Regions from separate parts of the Starkeya nomas genome, predicted to be linked through region 1. Evidence: riboswitches for the same ligand, from Rfam matches in the RefSeq annotation. Region 1 holds a riboswitch; each other region holds the start of a gene.
The links. A riboswitch is a leader RNA that binds a small molecule or an ion and turns the genes downstream of it on or off. The one in region 1 is predicted to bind thiamine pyrophosphate.

Region 1 (6,623 bases):
CCGGCGCTCATCGCCGATGCCCGCCATCTGCTCACCGACGTCATTTCTTCAGCCGGCGTGCTGGTCGGCGTCGCCATCGCCGCCTTCACCGGTTGGGAGAGGCTGGATCTCATCCTCGCCGGCCTCGTCGCCCTCAACATTCTCTGGTCGGGCTGGAGCGTGCTGAAGGAGAGCATTGACGGGCTGATGGACCACGCCGTGCCGCCCGAGACGCTGGCGCTCATCCGCCGGCGGATCGCGGCGGAGGCGACCGGCGCCATCGAGGCGCACGACCTGCGCACCCGCCAGGCGGGCCGCATGACCTTCGTCGATTTCCACCTCGTCGTGCCCGGCGACATGGCGGTGAGCGAGGCGCACGCCATCTGCGACCGGATCGAGGACGCACTGGAGGCCGAGGTGCCGGACGTGCTCGTCAACATCCATGTCGAGCCGGAAGCCAAGGCCAAGCAGCACGGCATTCCGGTGATCTGACGAAGAGAGATCGCCGTCAGCGTCCCGCCCGCAACGCCGCCAGCAAGTCCGGCGTCGGATAGGAATCGGCCGGCAGGCCGAGACGCATCTGCTCGACCTTGATCGCCTGCCGGGTGGCCGCCCCGGCAATGCCGTCGATGCGCCCGACATGATGGCCGCGGGCATTGAGCAGGCTCTGCAGCTCTTTCACCTGCGCCATCGACAGAACCGGAATCCGGTCGCCCTGCCCGCGATTGAACGGCCCCGCCCCGGCGACGCGCGTGGCGAGATAGGCCGCCGAGGTCGCGTAGACGAGCGAGTTGTTCCACTCGGTGAACACGTCGAAGTTCGGATAGGCGAGGAAGGCCGGTCCGCTACGCCCCATCGGCAGCAGCAGCGACGCGGTGAGCTGGTCCGCCGGAAGCTGCCCGCCACCGGCCCGCACCACCCCCATCCGCGCCCACTGCGCGCGGGGCAGCTTGGTCGAAAGGTCCGCCTGATCCCAGGCGATGTTGGCCGGTACGCGCACCTCTTCCAGCCAGGGCTGGCCGGCCTTCCAGCCGAGAGCGCGAACATAGTTCGCCGCCGAGGCCAGCGCGTCGGGAGCGGAGCGGATGAGGTCGACACGGCCGTCGCCGTCGAAATCGACGCCGTAATTGAAATAATGATCCGGCAGGAACTGGAACTGGCCGAGTTCGCCGGCCCACGGCCCGCGCATGGTCTGGGGCGTCAGGTCGCCGCGATCGATGATCTTGAGCGCCGCGAGCAGCTGGGTGCGGAACATGTCGGCCCGCCGGCAATCCCAGGCAAGCGTCGCCACCGAACGGACGGTGGACTTGTCGCCCATATTGGCGCCGAAATCGGTCTCCAGCCCCCAGAACGCCACCAGCACCGGCCCCGGCACCCCGAAGGTCTGCTCGATCCGGCCGAACAGCGACGGGTTGCGCTGGATCTGCTGGCGCCCCTGCTGGATGCGGTAGTTCGCGACCATGCGGTCGGAGAACTGGAAGAAGTTCTGCCCGAACACGCGCTGGCCGCGATCGGTGGCGACGATGTTCGGATCGTAGCCCACGCCATTGAGCGCCGCCGTCACGGTCCGGGGGGAGACGCCCTGAGCCACCGCCTGCTGCTTGAAGCCCGCGAGCCACTGGTCGAAGCCGGCACCGCTGTTGCCGCAGGCTTGCTGCGCCGACGCGGCGGCAGGCAGCAGAAATGGGCCGGCGACCAGCGCCGCCAGGGCGGCCTTGCGGGTTGCCGTTCGGAGCGGATTCTTCAAGCCGGCCATGTATCCCTCGGATTGCTCGATGCGTCGTTCCCTCACGAATCAGCAATCTACAGGAAATGCGGCAGCGGCGGGGTGACAGCCGCCCGCCCAAATTGACCCGCGCCCGACTTTGGTCGAAGATCGCCGCGTTCCAAGGGGAGCCCCGTTAGGGGGCTGAGAGAGCGCCCGCCATGCTGAGAGGCAGGGCAACGCGCTGACCCTTCGAACCTGATCCGGGTCATGCCGGCGAAGGGATCGGAACCGAATGGCGATAGCGCTCGTGCGCCCAACGTCACCCTTCCCCAACGTCATACACCCGGATCTCCCCAACCTCTGGTTCTGGAGATCCATCATGCCGACCAAAAACCCGAACAATGCCGGCGCCATCGGCGTCGCCACCGGGCCGATTCCCGGCTCGCGCCGCATCTATGCCGAATGCCCAGCGCGCGGCTTCCGCGTGCCCTTCCGCGAGATTCTGCTCGCCCCCTCCGTCGGGGAACCGAACCTCGCCGTCTACGACGCCTCCGGCCCCTATACCGACGCGGCCGCCATCATCGACATCGAGGCCGGCCTCGCCCGCCCGCGCGATGAATGGGTGCTCGCGCGCGGCGACGTCGAGGAATATGTCGGCCGCGACGTGAAGCCGGAGGACAACGGCAATGTCGGCGACGACAGGCTCGTCGCGCCCTTCCCGCTCCAGCGCCGGCCCTTGCGTGCGAAAGGCGGGGCTGCCGTCACCCAGATGGCCTATGCCCGCCGGGGCATCGTCACCCCGGAGATGGAATATGTCGCCATCCGCGAGAACGGCCTGCGCGAGCGCGTCCGCGAGATCGTCCGCGACGGCGAGGATTTCGGGGCCGCCATCCCCGACGTGGTGACGCCGGAATTCGTGCGCGACGAGGTGGCGCGCGGGCGTGCCGTCATCCCCGCCAACATCAACCATGGCGAGCTGGAGCCGATGGCCATCGGCCGCAATTTCCTGGTCAAGATCAACGCCAATATCGGCAACTCCGCCGTCACCTCCTCGGTCGCCGACGAGGTGGACAAGATGGTGTGGGCGATCCGCTGGGGCGCCGACACGGTGATGGACCTCTCCACCGGCCGCAACATCCACAACATCCGCGACTGGATCGTGCGCAACGCCCCGGTGCCCATCGGCACCGTGCCGATCTATCAGGCGCTGGAGAAGGTCGGCGGCATCGCCGAGGATCTCACCTGGGAGATCTTCCGCGACACGCTGATCGAGCAGGCCGAGCAGGGCGTCGACTATTTCACCATCCATGCCGGCGTGCGCCTGCCCTTCGTGCCACTTACCGCGAACCGCGTCACCGGCATCGTCTCGCGCGGCGGCTCGATCATGGCCAAGTGGTGCCTCGCCCATCACCGCGAGAGCTTCCTCTACGAGCATTTCGCCGAGATCTGCGAGATCATGCGCGCCTATGACGTCACCTTCTCGCTCGGCGACGGGCTGCGCCCCGGCTCCATCGCCGACGCCAACGACGCGGCTCAGTTCGCCGAGCTGGAGACGCTGGGCGAGCTGACCCGGATCGCCTGGGCGAATGACTGCCAGGTGATGATCGAAGGCCCTGGCCATGTGCCGATGCACAAGATCAAGGCCAACATGGACAAGCAGCTCGCAACCTGCGGCGAGGCGCCGTTCTACACGCTCGGCCCGCTGACCACCGACATCGCGCCGGGCTACGACCACATCACCTCCGCCATCGGCGCGGCGATGATCGGCTGGTTCGGCACGGCGATGCTCTGCTACGTCACGCCGAAGGAGCATCTCGGCCTGCCCAACCGCGACGACGTGAAGACCGGGGTAATCACCTACAAGATCGCCGCCCACGCCGCCGATCTCGCCAAGGGTCATCCGCTGGCGCGGGCCTGGGACGACGCGCTGTCGCGCGCGCGGTTCGAGTTCCGCTGGCAGGACCAGTTCAACCTCGCGCTCGACCCCGACACGGCGACCGCCTTCCATGACGAGACGCTGCCGAAGGAGGCGCACAAGCTGGCGCATTTCTGCTCCATGTGCGGGCCGAAGTTCTGCTCGATGAAGATCAGCCAGGACATTCGCGACGCCGCACGGCAGGCCGAAGCCGAGCAGGGCATGGAACGGATGAGCGAGGCCTTCCGGGCCGGCGGCGGGCAAATCTATCGCGACTCCGCAGCCGCGGAGTAGGTTGTCGCCGAGCAGCCCCGGCCGGGGAAACCGCCCTCCCCGGCCGGCAGCCGACGTTCAGAAGAAAGGCCATCCATGTCGTCGCCCTCTCCCGTCCGTCCCATCCCCGCCGTGCTCGCCGTGGTCGAGCGCGACGGCGCCGTACTGCTGGTCCGCCGGGCCAATCCGCCCGATCAGGGCCTGTGGGGCTTTCCCGGCGGACGCATGGAGATGGGAGAAACGCATCTGGAAGCCGCGTTGCGCGAGCTCCACGAAGAAACCGGGATCGAAGCGGACGCGCCGCGCCTCATCACCGTGCTCGATTTCATCCAGCACGATTCGGCCGGCGTGCTCGCCCATCATTTCGCGATGATCGCCGTTCTCTGCCGCTGGCGCTCCGGCGAGGCGGTGGCTGCGGACGACGCGCTGGAGGCGCGCTGGTTCGATCGCCCGGCTCTGGCCGCGCTCGGCGCGAGGGCCAGCCTGAAGGTCGAGTATCTCGCCGAACTGGCGCTCGCCATGGCGCCGGAGCCAGATTCGACGGCCGACGCCTGATCCGCTCCACGCGCACGAAAAAGGGGCCCCGAAGGGCCCCCAAGTCGAGAAGGTATCCTGTCCGGAAGGCCGCTTGAGCCTTCCGTGCCGGTGGCCGCTTCGGACCGCCGGCGATCAGGCATGCGCCGAGGCGGTCTTCTGCTCCGTCGGCGAGGTCGCCGAATTCGCGACGCCCGAGCGGGCCACGTGGGCCGAGAGCACCCTCGGCAGGAGCGTGATCGCGAGGAACGCCGCGAACAGGTCCATGGCGGCGACGGTATAGAGAACCGACGACCACGTGCCGGTGGCCTCCATCAGCAGGTTGCCGACCGGCACGAACAGCGCGCCGATGCCCTTCGCGCAGTAGAGCACGCCGTAGATCTTGCCGATGTGCTTGGTGCCGAAGGCGTCGCCCGCCAGCGCCGAGAACAGCGAGTAGACCTCGCCCCAGGCCAGGAACACGACGCCCGAGAGGATGAGGAACGCCCACGGATTATGGCCGAAATAGCCGAGCGCGATGATGCCGAGGCCTTCGAGGGTGAAGGCGATCACCATCGTCTTCTCACGGCCGATATGGTCGGAGATCCAGCCAAACAGCGGACGCGAGATGCCGTTCATGACACGGTCGAGCATCAGCGCGAGCGGCAGGGCGGCCATGGTGAAGAAGTACAGGTCGACCTTGAACTCCTTCACGCCGAGGTCCTGGGCGATGACGCCGAGCTGGGCGACGGCCATCATGCCGCCGGTCACCACGCAGGTGAACATGAGCAGCATCAGCCAGAACAGCTTGGTGTTCAGCGCTTCCTTCAGCGTGTAGTCGCGCCGGCTCTGGCTGAGCTTGTCGGACGCCTTCACTTCGCCGGTCTTCGGCGCGCGCAGGAACCAGGCCGCGAGGAAGGCGAGGCCACCCTGCAGCAGGCCGAAGAAGAAGAAGGTCTGCTGGAAGCCCGACGTCTCGATCATCGAGGCGATCGGCAGGATGGTGAGGGCCGAGCCCGCGCCGAAGCCGCCCGCCGTGAGGCCGACGGCGAGGCCGCGGCGATCGGGGAACCACTTGAGGGCGTTGTTGATGCAGGTGGCGTAGATGCAGCCCACGCCGATGCCGCCGACGGCCGCGCCGACATAGAAGCCCGTCAGGCTGACGGCCTGCGAGTTGAGAACCCAGGCCGTGCCGATCATCAGCGCGCCGAAGGCGACCATGATGCGGGGACCGAACTTGTCGATGAAGTAGCCTTCAATCGGCGCAAGCCAGGTCTGAACGAGCACGAAGATGGTGAACGCGATCTGGATCGACGCGCGTTCCCAGCCGAAGGTCTGCTGGATTTCCGGAACGAACAGCGTCCAGGCGTACTGGATGTTCGCCGTTGCCACCATACAGACGATGCCGACGATCAGCTGCAGCCAGCGGCGGCTTTCCGAAAAATCCTGTCCCGGCCCGACGGCCGCAATAGTCTTGGACGTACTCAAGGGGCGATCTCCTCTCCCAAATCGATCTTTGCCGCGGATCGGCTTTTTATGGCGGTCGCTCCTTGCCCCTGGCTGGGGGCGGGCGCCGGCTTTTCGTTGATCACGGGCCGCTCTCCCTGCGTCCCGTGACGACCGCTCCTGCGGCGTATGCTTCCCAATAGGCTGTGCGGCTTCCGCTCCCCTGGCGCCCGTACCGGTCGCTTTGATCCATGTCTGACGCAGGGTTGCGGAACCGACCCGCTGAGTAAGGATCATAATCGACAATATTATGTATGCCAATTGGCATTTATGACTCGAGAACCTCTCCGTAAGCGTCAAGACGACGTACACTTTCGACTTAACAAACGGACCTGAACAGAAAGATGTCATATCGCTGACATCCCATTCCCCTGCGATAGCTTAAATCCTTTCGGCAGATGACAAACAGGAACCCTGAGGAAGGTAAACTCTGGAACGTCCATAAATAGGAGGCGAACATCCCGAATCCGGGCGCACCTTCTCCATCCACGCACCCAAGGGAGACCCGCCATTACATCGGAAATGCTGGACGACTAAAGTCGCAGATCATTGCGAATATTCGGTATTCTAATACCTCTCATCGGTAAAAGAAAAAGGGCGCGCCCGAAGACGCGCCCTGAACAGAGCCGGTGAAAGCCCAGGCGGACTATTCGGCGGCGACGGCCTTGGCGGCCCCTGCGGCCTCGGCCGAGCGGCGGCCATGGGCGGCAGCCAGCGGCTTCAACACCA
Region 2 (6,623 bases), 2.6 Mb from region 1:
AGGAGATCATCTACGGCGTGCTGCCGCAGGTTCTGCCGCTGTGGATCTCCTACGCGCTGTACCGTTTCGAATCCAATGTCCGCTCTGCGACCGTGCTTGGCATCGTCGGCGGCGGCGGCATCGGCATGACCTTCAACGAGACCATGCGCGGCTTCCTCTATTCGCAGGCCTCCGCGATCCTGATCATCGTCGTGCTGACGGTTTCCGTGCTCGACATGGTCAGCCAGCGCGTCCGCAAGAAGTTCATCTGAACGGGCAGGCGCCGAAACCTCTCCAAACCTTAATCTGGCGGCCACTGTCCGGCCAGTATCGGCGCGCCTAGATGGCGGGAACCCGCCGTTCCCGGAGAAGCTTCCTTGCGCGCCATCCTCTCCCTGCTTGCCGATGTCTGGCGGCTTTCCATCCCCTATTTCCGTGGCGAGGACCGATGGCGGGGCGGCGCGCTGCTCGCGGGCGTGGTCGCGATGGAGGTCGGCTGGGTCTACGCGACCGTGCTGATCAACGAGTGGAACAACGCCTTCTACAACGCGATCCAGGAGAAGGACTACGCGGCCTTTACCCACCAGCTCTGGCTGTTCTCCTTCTACGCCGCCTGCGCCATCGCCGTGGCGGTCTACCAGGTCTATCTGCGCCAATGGCTGGAGATCCGCTGGCGCACCTGGATGACGGAGAAGTACCTCACCGCCTGGCTGGCCCATGAGACGCACTATCGGATGCGGCTGAAGGGCGACACGGCGGACAACCCCGACCAGCGCATCGCCGAGGACATCCGCACCTATATCGGCCAGACCATCAGCCTGTTCATCGGGCTACTCAACGCGGTGATGACGCTGGCCTCCTTCGCGGTGATACTCTGGGGCCTGTCGGGAAATTTCTCGTTCAATCTCTTCGGCAAGAGCTGGGACATTCCCGGTTATCTCGTCTGGGCGGCCTTCGCCTATGCGGCGCTCGGCACGCTGATTGCCCATCTCATCGGCCGGGTGCTGGTGAAGTTGAACTTCGACCAGCAGCGCTACGAGGCGGATTACCGCGTCGATCTGGTGCGCGTGCGCGAGAATGGCGAGCAGATCGCGCTGATGAACGGCGAGCCAGTGGAGCGCGAGCGGCTGCTGGGGCGCTTCGGGCATGTGGTGCACAATTTCTGGGGCATCATGATCGCCCAGAAGCGGCTGACCTGGTTCACCGCCGGCTATGGCCAACTCTCGGTGATCTTTCCCTTCGTCGTCGTGGCCCCGGCCTATTTCTTCGGCTCCATCCAGCTCGGCCAGCTCATGCAGACCTCCTCTGCCTTCGAACGGGTGCAGGGATCGTTCTCCTTCTTCATCGGCGCCTATTCGACGCTGGCGGAATGGAAGTCGGTGGTCGACCGTCTGGTCGGCTTCGAGAAGTCGGTGATGGCGACGCAGGCGGAGACGCTGCGCAGCCAGTTTCGCCAGATGTCGGCGAAAGGGAGCGCACCTCTGGAGCTTGCCGATATGGAAGTCCGCCTGCCGGACGGGCGGGCCTTGCTCACCGTCGACGGTCTGGAGATCCACCGGGGCGAGCGCGTGCTGCTGACCGGCCCTTCCGGCAGCGGTAAGAGCACGCTGTTCCGCGCCATAGCCGGCATCTGGCCCTACGGGCGTGGCGAGGTGTCGCGTGCGCCGGGCGCGCGCGTGCTGACGCTGCCGCAGCGACCTTACCTGCCCATCGGCTCGCTGCGCGGCGCACTGGCTTACCCCGACCCGGAGGGAAAGTACGGTAGCGAGCGGTTGCGCGAGGTGCTGGAGACCGTCGGTCTGCCGGGCTTTGCCGCGCGTTTGGACGAACAGGGCCTGTGGCCGGCGATCATGTCGGGTGGCGAGCAGCAGCGGCTGGCCATCGCCCGCGCCCTGCTGATGAAGCCCGACGTGCTGCTGCTCGACGAGGCGACCTCTGCCCTCGACGAGCCGGGGGAGGCGGCGCTCTATCGCGTGCTGCGGGAGAAGCTGCCGGAGACGGCGTTGCTGTCGATCGGCCACCGCTCCACCCTGCTCGGCCTGCATGAGCGGCACATCGAGCTGCGGCGCGACGCGCAGGGGCCGGCCCGGCTTGAGGCAACCCGCCTCGCCACGGCGTAACGCGACCTCAGCGCGGCGCGTGGGAGGCGCGGCCTTCCGCCTCGATCGCCAGCGTGCGTTCCAGCAGGATCTCGTAGATCGGCCGGCCACCGAGCCACTGCGAGGTCATGTTGGCGAAGATGGCGGTGAGCATCACCGGCACCAGCACGGCGTAGGCGCCGGTGAGCTCCAACACCAGCACCATCCCGACCAGCGGCGCGCCGATGGTGGCGGCGAACAGGCCGCCCATGGCGGTGATCGCGAAGGCGGTCTGCGCCTGCTCGGGCAGAGGCAGCACGGTCGCCAGAGCCGAGCCGTAGCAAAGGCCGATGGTGGTGGCGAGCGCGAGGATCGGCGCGAAGATGCCGCCGGCGACGCCGGTGGAATAGCTCGCCATGGTCATGACGAAGCGCAGCAGGACGATGACGGCGAGGATGGCGAGCGGCCGGCCTTCCCTGGTCAGCTCGACGGCAAGCAGTTCGCCGCCCTGCGTCGCTTCGGGCAGTACCAGCACAAGCACACCGATCATGAGGCCGACGATGGCGGGGAAGATGTAGAAGGAGTGCCGCAGGCCGAGTGCGCGCACGCGGTCCAGCGACCAGACCAGTGTACGGTTGAACGCGACGCCGACCACGCCGAGCAGCACGCCGAGGCCGATGAAGGCCGGCAGCAGCCCATAGGGCATCGTCGAGACCTCGAGCAGCATGTAGGGCGTGTCGCCGGTCAGATACTCGGTTACCACGGCGCTCGCGATGGAGGCGAGGACGACCGCTATGTAGGTGCGCGAGCTGTAGGGGAATTGCCGACGCGTCTCCTCGATGACGAACAGTACCGCTGCCAGGGGAGCGTTGAAGGCGGCGGCGAGTCCGGCCGCGCCGCCGGCCGCCAGCAGGCCTCGCATGTCTTCCGACGACCATTTCATCAGGTCCGACGCGGCCTTGGCGACCGAGGCGCCGATATGGATCGTCGGTCCTTCCCGGCCGAGAACCAGGCCGGAGGAGAGCGACAGCAGGCCGCCGACGAACTTCACCGGCAGCACGAGATGCCAGCGCACCTCGCGCAGCCCCTCCATCGCGCCCTCGATCTCCGGCACGCCCGAGCCGCTGGCCTCCGGCGCGAAGCGGCGTACCAGCCAGAGTGAGACGAGGGTCATGATGGCGGCGACGACGGCCGCGGCGGCATAGAGTGCGGGGCCTTCCAGCCGGAGCGTGCCCTGCAGATAGGCGGGCCAGGCGGCTCCCAACCCATTCACGCCGGCATGGAAGGCGGAGCCGAGAACGCCGACGACCGTGCCGACCAGCGCGGCCACGATGTAATAGGCTCCGTTTCCTGCGCCCGCCTTCATGCCTTCCCCCATGCTCCCGACCTGTGGTGCATCGGTAGCATTGCAGGTCGGGAGCCGGAAGGATCGCGGGCCGTTTTCGGGCGGTCCCGATGCCACATCGTTTGATGTGCGACGTAACATCGGGGTTTCCGCCGGAAAGGCGGAGGGCTCAGGGCAGAGCCGGCGCGTAGGTGGAGACCGGCTCGACCGTGTCGATGAGCTTGTGGCTCTTCATGAATTCACCGAAGCGGGCGTAGCGTTCGCCGTCCAGCGCGGCCGGCGCGTGGGTGAAGCGGCGCAGCGTGTCGGTCCAGGCGGTGCGGTTCAGTTCGTCGTCGAGCTTGGGGTTGGCCTTCACGAAGATGCCCCATGCCTCGTCGGGATGGTTGAGGACATAGATCGTGGCGTCCTCCACCGCGGCTAGGAAGCGCTTGAGGCGGGGATCGGCGAGCTTGTCCTTGTGGGCAACGTAGATGAGCTCGTCGAACACCGGCACGCCGTGCTCCTCGGGGAAGAAGGCACGGCCTTCCTTGCCCTCCAGCCGGATCTGGGTGAGCTCGAAATTGCGATAGGCGCCGATCACTGCATCGACCTTGCCGGAGACGAGGGCGGGCGAGAGGGCGAAATTGACGTTGATCATGGTGACGTCGCCCGGCTTGAGCCCGGCGCTCGCCAGCATGGTGCCGAGCAGCGCGTCCTCGAAACCGGCCACGGAATAGCCGACCGTCTTGCCTTTCAGATCGGCGATGGACTTGACCGGCCCGTCCTTCAGCACGACCAGCGCGGTGAGCGGGGTGGAGACCAGCGTGCCGATGCGCGCGAGCGGCAGCCCCTCCTTCACCGAGAGATAGAGGTTCGGCTGATAGCTGACAGCGATGTCCGCCTGCCCGGCGGCGACGAGGCGCGGCGGAGCGGAGGGATCGGCGGGCGGCACCAGCTCGACATCGAGGCCGTGCGCGTCGAAGAAACCCTTCTCCTTCGCGATGATCAGCGGCGCGTGGTCCGGGTTGACGTACCAGTCGAGCAGGACGGTGAGCCTGTCGGCGGCGCTGACGGGGACGAGGCCGAGTGCGAGGACGAATAGCAGGCCGGCCGTCTGCGCGGCGAATTTCTTGAACATGGATCTCCTCCCATCTGGAGATCCGGCGCATGAGCTCTCGGGGGAAATCCGGCGCGGGCACCACGCTCTGCGTGGATCGGGCTCCGCCATCGTTCCGTCCCTTCGCCGGCATGACCCGGATCAGGTTCAAAGGGTCTGGCGGCTGCCATCTCAGCCCCTTCAGCCTTTCGGCCGGCGGGACACCCCTCGGACGCCGGCACGCTAGCATCGCTGGCATGCCAGGGCAAATGGAAGCCGGCGCTCACTTTCCGCGCCAGCCGTCGAGATAGACGGTGCGTTCCACCCCGGCAAAGCGGCCGAGGCGTACGAGCTCGGCGTCGAGGGCGGAAAGGCGGGCCGTGGAGGCGCGCACGCCCGGCTCCAGCCACAGCCGGCGCACGTCGAGCGTGCCGGCCTTGCGGTCGGCTTTCATGTCGATGCGCCCGACCAGTCGATCACCCTCCAGCAGGGGGAAGACGTAATAGCCATAGACCCGTTTCGGCGCGGGCACGAAGACCTCGATGCGGTAATTGAAGCCAAACAGCCGCTCCGCCCGGTTGCGGTCGCGCAGCAGCGGGTCGAACGGGTTGAGCACGCGCAGTCGGGCGGGTGGCGGCGGCAGCGAGGCGAAAATGTCGGCGCTGCCGGCGAAGGCGTGCGAGGCGCGGGGGCGCGAGCCGTCCGCCGGGGTGATCAGCACCGGTTCCAGCCGCGCGGCGTTGCCGGCCACCCACTGGCGGGCTTCCTCCGGCGAGATGAGCCCCCAGAAGGCGGCGATCTCGCCATGGGTAGCGAAGCCGAGCCTTTCCAGCGCAGAGGTGCAGGCCCAATCGACGAAGGCCTCGCGCGACACCTCGCCCCCGTAGTGGCGGGAGGGGATCACGCGCTCGGCGAGATCGTAGACCTTCTGGAAGCCTTCGCGCCCGGCGATGGCGAGGTTGCCGGTGCGCCAGTGATATTCGAGCGCGGTCTTCTCCGGGTGCCAGTTCCACCAGCCACCCGGCGGGCGCTTCGGGGATTCGGTATCCTGCTCGAAGTCGCGGGCCATGAGGCGGCCTTCCGCCTGCACCCGCTCCAGCACGTGGTCGACATAGCTCTCGAAGCCGTTCTCGTGCCAGGAGCGCCAGCGGTCCGCCAGCGTCTCCTGCGCCCGGGCGAAGCGGTGCTTCCAATAGGCGAAGAAGTCGCTCGGGATGATGGCCGCGTCGTGCGTCCAGTGCTCGAAGAGCTCGCCATCCTTCTCAAGCAGGGCGGCAAGATGTTCGCGCCGGTAGGTCGGATTGCGCGAGAACAGAATATGGTGGTGTGCTCGCTCGACCGTCGCGATGCTGTCCACCTGTACGAAGCCGAGGTCGCGGACGAGTTCCAGCAGTCCCGCCTTGGTGAGCTTGCCGCGCGGTCGGCTGAGTTCCTGCTTGGCGAGGAAGATGCGTCGGACGTCGGAATTGGAGAGGTGAATCGCCATGCCGCATCTTGGCAAAGTTCCCTCTTTGTTCCAAGCGCCGGAGCGCACCCGATCGGGGAGGCTACGCCGGTGCCGTTTCCGGGGCCCAGGGCAGCAGGCGGGTCAGGACGCGGTCGACGAGGGTGAAGAGCAGGAGCGCCACGGCGAGCAGGATGGCGAGCGCGGCGAAGACCATGTCGGTCTGCATCCGCGCGTTGGAGTAGAGCATGAGATAGCCCAGGCCCGCCGAGGCGCCGACCCATTCGCCCACCACTGCGCCGATGGGCGAGACGGCGGTGGCGACGCGCAGGCCCGAGGCGAGCGCCGGCAGGGCGGCGGGGATGCGGATGAAGCGCAGCGTCTGCGCGATGCCGGCGCCGTTCAGCCGCGCGAGGTCGACGAGGCCCTGCTCGGTGCGGGCGAGGCCGTCATGGAAAGCCGAGGCGACGGGAAAGAAGATGATGAGGCTCGCCATCACGATCTTCGAGGCGAGGCCGAAGCCGAACCAGATGACGAGCAGCGGCGCGATGGCGAACACAGGCAACGCCTGCGCCACCAGCAGCACCGGCCGCATGGCGCGCCGCGCCAGCGGCGAGGCCGCCATGGCCAGCGCGCAGGCGATTCCCAGCGCCGAGCCGCAGACGAGGCCGAGCAGCATCTCGCCCAGCGTGATGGCCG
Region 3 (6,623 bases), 930 kb from region 1:
CGCTGGACCTCGCCGGACGGGTGTCTCCGGCGCGCGGCACGGTGCGCAATGGCTGGCTGGCCGCAGCGGCGCTCGTGCTCGGTGGCGGCATCTGGGCGATGCACTTCATCGCCATGCTCGCCATGCATGTCGGCATGCCCATCTCCTACGATCCGGGGTTGACGATCCTGTCCTTCGTCGTCGCGGTCGTCGCGACCGGTATCGCCCTCTACGCGGCCAGCCACGTCGCTGTGGGGCCGAGAGTCGTCAGTAATGGCCGCATCCTGCTGAGCGGCATCTTCATGGGACTCGGCGTCGTCGGGATGCACTATACCGGCATAGCGGCCCTGCGCATGCCTGCCGTCATGACGCATGATCTTGTCTATGTGGGTGCGTCGGTCGTGCTGGCGATCACGGCGTCCACCGTGGCGATCTGGCTGGCCTTCCGCCGGCACTCGATAACGCAGCGCGCCATTGCGGCGCTGGCGCTCGGCTTCGGCATTGCCGGCATGCACTACGTCGCCATGATGGGAGTGACGCTCGCGCCGCACGAGGGAGGTCATGTTCCTCTCGATGGCCTCGATACCGTCGATCTCGTCATCGTGGTCACTGCCGCGACCTTCACCATCTTCATCGCGGCCTTGCTGGCCGCGATGTACGACCGGCGCTTTGCGGTGCTGGCCGAGCGGGAGGCGGCGATGTGGCGCGAGAGCGAGGAGCGCTATCGCATGCTCTATCGCCGTACGCCGCTGCCTCTGCATTCGCTGGACGCCGACGGCTGTATCGCACAGGTGAGTGATCGCTGGCTCGACATGCTCGGCTATCGGCGGGAGGAGGTGGTGGGGCGTCCGCTGACGGATTTCATGACGCCGGATTCCACACGCCGGCGCCTGGAGGAGCACTGGCCGCGCCTGCTCGGCACGGGGGAACTGCGCGAGGCGGAATACCGCCTGATCACCCGGGACGGGCGGGTGCTCGACTGCGTTCTCTCCGCCGTGGCGGAGAAGGATGCCGAGGGACGCCTCACCAAGACGCTCTGCGGGCTGATCGACGTCACCGAACGCCGCGCCGCGGAGGAGGCGCTCCGGCAGGCGCAGAAGCTGGAGGCGGTCGGTCAGCTCACCGGCGGCATCGCCCATGACTTCAACAACCTGCTCGCGGTCGTGCTCGGCAATCTCGAACTCGCCACCAAGAGGGCCCCTGATGACGCGCGCCTGCTCGCCCTGCTCGACAATGCGATCCAGGCCGCGCAGCGTGGGGCGGCTCTGACCCAGCGCATGCTGGCCTTCGCCCGTCGGCAGGACCTGCAGCCCGAGCCGGTGGACGTGCCCGACCTCGTGCTCGGCATGGCGGAACTGTTGCGCCGTTCCATCGGGCCGAGCGTGCGCATCGAGACGCGCTTTCCCCTCGGCCTGCCGCGTGCCCGGGTCGATGCCAACCAGCTCGAGCTCGCGCTGCTCAATCTGGCGGTGAACGCCCGCGACGCCATGCCGGATGGCGGCACAATCACCATTGCCGCCCGGGAAGAGACGGTGGGGCCATCCGATGACGAAGCGGATGCCGGCTCCTTCCGGCCGGGGCGCTATTTCTGCCTGTCGGTGTCGGATAGCGGCACCGGCATGGACGAGGAGACGCTGGCGCGGGCCACGGAGCCGTTCTTCACCACCAAGGGGGTCGGCAAAGGGACCGGCCTCGGCCTTGCCATGGTCCATGGGCTCGCGGCCCAATCGGGCGGAAAGCTGTCGCTGGACAGCCGCCTGGGGCAGGGCACGACGGCGACGATCTGCCTACCGATCGCCGAGGCCATTGCGGCACCGGTCGCCGAACCCGCCATGGCGGCCGAGGACGACGATGGCGTGCCCGCCGGCGAGACAGGCAAGCAGCGTGTGCTCGTCGTCGACGACGATCCTCTCGTCCTCTCCGCCACCGCCGCGATGCTGGAGGACCTTGGCTGCATGGTCCGCGAGGCGTCGTCCGGATCGGAAGCGTTGGCGCTGCTCGAGGCCGGGGAGGGCTTCGACGCGGTGCTTACGGACCAGGCGATGCCGGGCATGACCGGCGTCCAGCTCGCTTCGGCCATTTCGGTCCGCTGGCCGGCGCTGCCGGTCATTCTCGGCACCGGCTATGCCGAGCTTCCGCCGGACGCCAAGGCCGGCATGCTACGGCTCGGCAAGCCCTTCAGCCGCGAGACCCTGCGGCGTGCGGTGATCGCCGCCACGCGCGGCCAGACGGACAATGTGGTGCCGCTGACCCGGCTCGGGTGAGTCGACCACTGACGCCGCCATCGGAATATTGTGTACTGGCGGTGACATTCGACGTTCGAATGACTATATCAGACACGTCCGGGGGAGCCTCGTCAGGAGGCTGAGAGGCCATCGGCGCGCGAGCGGCATGGCGACCCTTCGAACCTGATCCAGTTGAGACTGGCGGAGGGAGGAGTGAATGCTGTCCCCGCACGATGAAACCACCGCAACGCCGTGCACGGCCAACGCCATGCGCGTGAAGATCGTGGGCGCCGGCGTTGCCGGGCTCACCTGCGCCCATGCCTTCGCCCGGCGCGGCGCCGAGGTCACCATCGTCGAGCGCAAGGCCGGCTCCGGGCAGGGCTGCTCCTGGTATGCGGGCGGCATGCTCGCCCCGTGGTGCGAACGCGAGAGCGCCGAGCCGATCATCGCCGAACTCGGCTTCGAGTCGCTCGATTACTGGCGCGAGGCGGTGCCCAACGTACCGAAGGAAGGCAGCCTGGTGCTGGCGCAGCCGCGCGATCTGCCGGACCTTCGCCGCTTCTCGCGGCGCACCGAAGGGTATGAGTGGATTGACGACACGCGCATCGCTGCGCTGGAGCCGGATCTCGAAGGGCGCTTCGACCAGGGCCTGTTCTTTCCGACCGAGGCGCATCTGGAGCCGCGCAAGGCGCTTGCGGCGCTGACCCGCAAGCTGGTCGACGAGCACCACGTGACCATCCGCTACGAGGCGGAGGGCTTCGAAGGCGATGACGCCGCCGATGTAGTGGTCGACTGCCGCGGGCTCGCGGCGCGCGATCAGCTGGAAGATCTGCGCGGCGTGAAGGGCGAGATGCTGGTGCTCTATTCCACCGAGATCGCCCTCAAGCGTCCGGTGCGGATGCTGCACCCGCGCATCCCCGTCTACATCGTGCCGCGCGGCGACGGGCATTTCATGATCGGGGCCACCTCGATCGAGAATGACGAGCGCGGCCGCGTCACCGGACGCTCCATGCTGGAGCTGCTGTCGGCGGTCTATGCGCTGCATCCCGCCTTCGGCGAGGCCGAGATCGTCGAGATCGGCGCGGATGTTCGCCCGGCTTTCCCGGACAACCTGCCGCGCCTGCGCCGGCGCGGGAACACGATCTATGTGAACGGTCTCTACCGCCACGGTTTCCTCGCGGCGCCGGCGCTGGCCCGCCGCGCGGCGGAACTGGCGTTCGACGGGACGCATTTCCCGGAGGTCATGGATGAAGATCATCGTGAATGGTGAGGCGGCCGATACCCGTGCCGGCACGCTGGCCGCTCTGCTCGCGGAGCTCGGCCTCGGCGACGCCATCGTCGCGACGGCCGTCAACGGCGCCATGGTGCGGGCGGTGAAGCGCGAGGCGACGCCGATCGCCGACGGCGATAGGGTGGAAATCCTCGCCCCGATGCAGGGAGGCTGAGATGGACGCGATGACGGAAAAGACGGCTCACGCCGACACGGTCGAGTTCTACGGCGCCAGGGTGAATTCGCGCCTGCTGCTCGGCACCGCGCAGTATCCCTCGCCGGCCATCCTCGCCGAGGCGATCCGGGCTTCGGGCACGGAGATCGTCACCGTCTCGCTGCGCCGTGAATCCGGTGTGGCGAAGTCCGGCCAGAGCTTCTGGCAGATCATCCGCGACCTCGGCGTGAAGGTGCTGCCCAACACGGCCGGCTGCAAGACGGTGAAGGAAGCCGTCACCACGGCCGAGATGGCGCGCGAGCTGTTCGGCACGCCATGGGTGAAGCTGGAGGTGATCGGCGAGGACGACACGCTGCAGCCGGACGTTTTCGGGCTGGTCGAGGCGGCGCGCATGTTGGTGCGCGACGGCTTCCAGGTGTTTCCTTACACGACCGAGGACCTCGTGGTGGCGGAGAAACTGATTTCCGCCGGCTGCGAGGTGCTGATGCCATGGGGTGCCCCCATCGGCTCCGGGCGCGGACTGAACAACCCTTACGGCCTGCGCTCGATGCGCGCGCATTTCCCCGGCATTCCGCTGGTGGTGGATGCCGGCGTCGGCGTCCCCTCCCACGCGGCGGCGGCGATGGAGATGGGCTATGACGCTGTGCTACTGAACACGGCGGTCGCCAAGGCCGGCGACCCGGTGCGCATGGCCCGTGCCTTCGCCCGCGCCATCGAGGCCGGCCGCGAGGCGCTGATCGCCGATCCCATGGAGGTGCGCGACATGGCGGCGCCCTCGACGCCCGTTATGGGCCGTGCCGTGCTGGGCCAGTGAGCCGGGGCAGAGTGATGAAGCTCGATCCGTTCTATCTCATCGTCGACCGTGCCTCCTGGCTGCCTCGCCTGCTGCCGCAGGGCGTGAAGCTGGTGCAGCTGCGGGCCAAGGATCTGGAGGAGCCGGAGCTCCGGCAGGAGATCGCGACCGCGCGGCAGGTCTGCGAGCGCTACGGCGCGCAGCTCATCGTCAATGACTACTGGCAGCTCGCCATCGAAGAGGGCTGCGATTTCGTTCACCTCGGCCAGGAAGACCTCGCCGCCGCCGACGTGCCGGCGATCCGCCGCGCGGGCTTGAAGCTCGGCATCAGCACCCATGACGAAGCGGAGCTGGAGGCGGCGTTGCTGGCCCGGCCCGATTATGTGGCGCTGGGCCCGGTCTATCCGACCATTCTCAAGAAGATGCGCTGGGCGCCGCAGGGGCTGGAGCGTGTGAGCCAGTGGAAGGCGCGCGTCGGCGACGTGCCGCTGGTCGGCATCGGCGGGCTCACCATCGAGCGCGCGCCCGGCGTGCTGCAGGCGGGCGCGGACAGTGTCGCCGTCGTCACCGACGTGCTGCTGAACGACAATCCTGAACGCCGCGCCCGTGAATGGGTGCTGGCGACGCGGGAACTCGCCTGACGCTTGGTCATGAGGCCGTGGCCGGGAAATCTCCCGGCCACGGCCCGTGCTTGTCTCAGCCGGCGGATGGCGCGAGCGTGCGCTGGCGCAGCAAGCTGGCGAGCTTGGCCATCTCGGGCGGAGGCTCTCGTTCGATGCGTCCGTAATCGCGGCCATCCGGCGTGCGGCGGAACAGGCCGAGTTCCACCAGTTCACGGCGCAGCAGAGCATAGTCGCCGAAGGTGTGCTGTTCGTTCAGCAGCTCGTTCATCCGCCGTTCGGGGAAAGAGACCCCGCTCGGCAGGCGCGACCATAGCAGCCACAGGCACAGCACCTGCTGGTTGCGCTTCTTGGGCCAGCGCAGGAGGCGCCCTTCCACGTCGAACAGCCGCAGCGCCTTCTCGCAGCGCGCATGATCCGGCGGGAGAGCGGGTGCCATGGGGCTTTGCGACAGGCGATCACGAGCCTGCGCATCCGCGCGCAGATGCTGGAAGTTGCGGAAGCCGGCACCGCGCGCCAGCAGGTTCAGCAGTTCGACATGGCCGGGCGCGCGGTCCAGCGCGGCGATGCCGTCGCGCAGGGTGCGGGCGAGCGCGGAAATGTCCGGCGCCTCATAGGCCAGAACGGTTCTGGGCATGACCTATCCTCGTTTGGTGCCATTCCGCGAGGAATTGTCGGGGTTGCCGTCTTGCGACCGGGCACAAGGACAAGTGCAGGGTACGGAAATGAGCAGGTTTAGCTCCCCTTGCGGGGCGGCAACGCCTCGGTGAACTGCAGACCGTGGCCGAGGCATAAGCGAAGGGCCGCCGGAAGTCCAGCGGTGTGCCCGACCACTGGGTGCCCGGGCTAAGCCCGGGCATGACGTCGTGAACGGGGAGGGGACGTCCTTACTCCGCCGCCGCGCTCACGCCGCCGCCGAAGGTGCGTTCCATTTCGCGCCGCAGGCGCACGGTCGGGCTGTCCTTCACCTCGACATCCGCCCAGCCGACGATCTCGCCCTCGGGGATGTCACGCTTGAGCGCCACGTGGTGGGCGAGGCCGATGGGCAGGCCGCCCTTCGCCAGCGAGGTGGCGGCGGGAAAGAGCTTGCCCCACACCGTGAAGCCGCCTTCGCCGTCCAGCATCTCGCCGGCCTTCAGCGGACGCTTGGCGACCGCCACCACATCGCCGTTGAACGCCTCGGTGACGCCGGTCGGTTCGCCCCGCAGCGCGGCGGAGGCGACACTGACGCCGAGTTCCAGCCCGATGAGATGATAGGGGCGGTAGAGCGCGGTGTAGCGGCCCGACGGGTCCGTCACCACGCCATATTCCTTGAAGCAGCGGCGGGCATAGTCGCCCCGTGCGCTCGGGTCGGCCTCGAACACCACATAGACGCCCCAGCGCAGATCGCGGAACACCGGGCGCCCGTCACGCTCCAGCGAGGAGACCGTCTCCACCGTGCCGGAGTGTTCCAGAATGCCCCCGCGCTCGCGCGGGCGCAGCACGGTGGCGAGATCGTCGACGCCGCAGGGCGGGAACAGCAGGCCGTCCGAAGGCGCCTTCAGCCCCGCCGCATTGGCGA

Region 2: linked by a shared signal. The riboswitch ahead of STARVERO_RS02860 (ABC transporter substrate-binding protein) and the one ahead of thiC (phosphomethylpyrimidine synthase ThiC) in region 1 are both predicted to bind thiamine pyrophosphate.
Region 3: linked by a shared signal. The riboswitch ahead of thiO (glycine oxidase ThiO) and the one ahead of thiC (phosphomethylpyrimidine synthase ThiC) in region 1 are both predicted to bind thiamine pyrophosphate.

What each region holds. Positions count from the first base shown of each region.
Region 1 is NZ_CACSAS010000001.1:3,143,286-3,149,908, forward strand. It holds gene STARVERO_RS15035 (cation diffusion facilitator family transporter) at 1-471, shown strand, start outside; gene STARVERO_RS15040 (lytic murein transglycosylase) at 488-1,735, opposite strand; TPP riboswitch at 1,859-1,987, shown strand; gene thiC (phosphomethylpyrimidine synthase ThiC) at 2,067-3,896, shown strand; gene STARVERO_RS15050 (NUDIX hydrolase) at 3,972-4,430, shown strand; gene oxlT (oxalate/formate MFS antiporter) at 4,545-5,783, opposite strand; gene oxlT (oxalate/formate MFS antiporter) at 6,541-6,623, opposite strand, start outside.
Region 2 is NZ_CACSAS010000001.1:590,257-596,879, forward strand. It holds gene phnE (phosphonate ABC transporter, permease protein PhnE) at 1-251, shown strand, start outside; gene STARVERO_RS02850 (ABC transporter ATP-binding protein/permease) at 357-2,099, shown strand; gene clcA (H(+)/Cl(-) exchange transporter ClcA) at 2,107-3,423, opposite strand; gene STARVERO_RS02860 (ABC transporter substrate-binding protein) at 3,572-4,522, opposite strand; TPP riboswitch at 4,603-4,719, opposite strand; gene STARVERO_RS02865 (winged helix-turn-helix domain-containing protein) at 4,764-5,966, opposite strand; gene STARVERO_RS02870 (ABC transporter permease) at 6,028-6,623, opposite strand, start outside.
Region 3 is NZ_CACSAS010000001.1:2,214,519-2,221,141, reverse strand. It holds gene STARVERO_RS10815 (MHYT domain-containing protein) at 1-2,243, shown strand, start outside; TPP riboswitch at 2,314-2,431, shown strand; gene thiO (glycine oxidase ThiO) at 2,473-3,474, shown strand; gene thiS (sulfur carrier protein ThiS) at 3,452-3,649, shown strand; gene STARVERO_RS10800 (thiazole synthase) at 3,651-4,463, shown strand; gene STARVERO_RS10795 (thiamine phosphate synthase) at 4,478-5,083, shown strand; gene STARVERO_RS10790 (DUF2087 domain-containing protein) at 5,139-5,699, opposite strand; gene STARVERO_RS10785 (NAD(P)H-dependent oxidoreductase) at 5,950-6,623, opposite strand, start outside.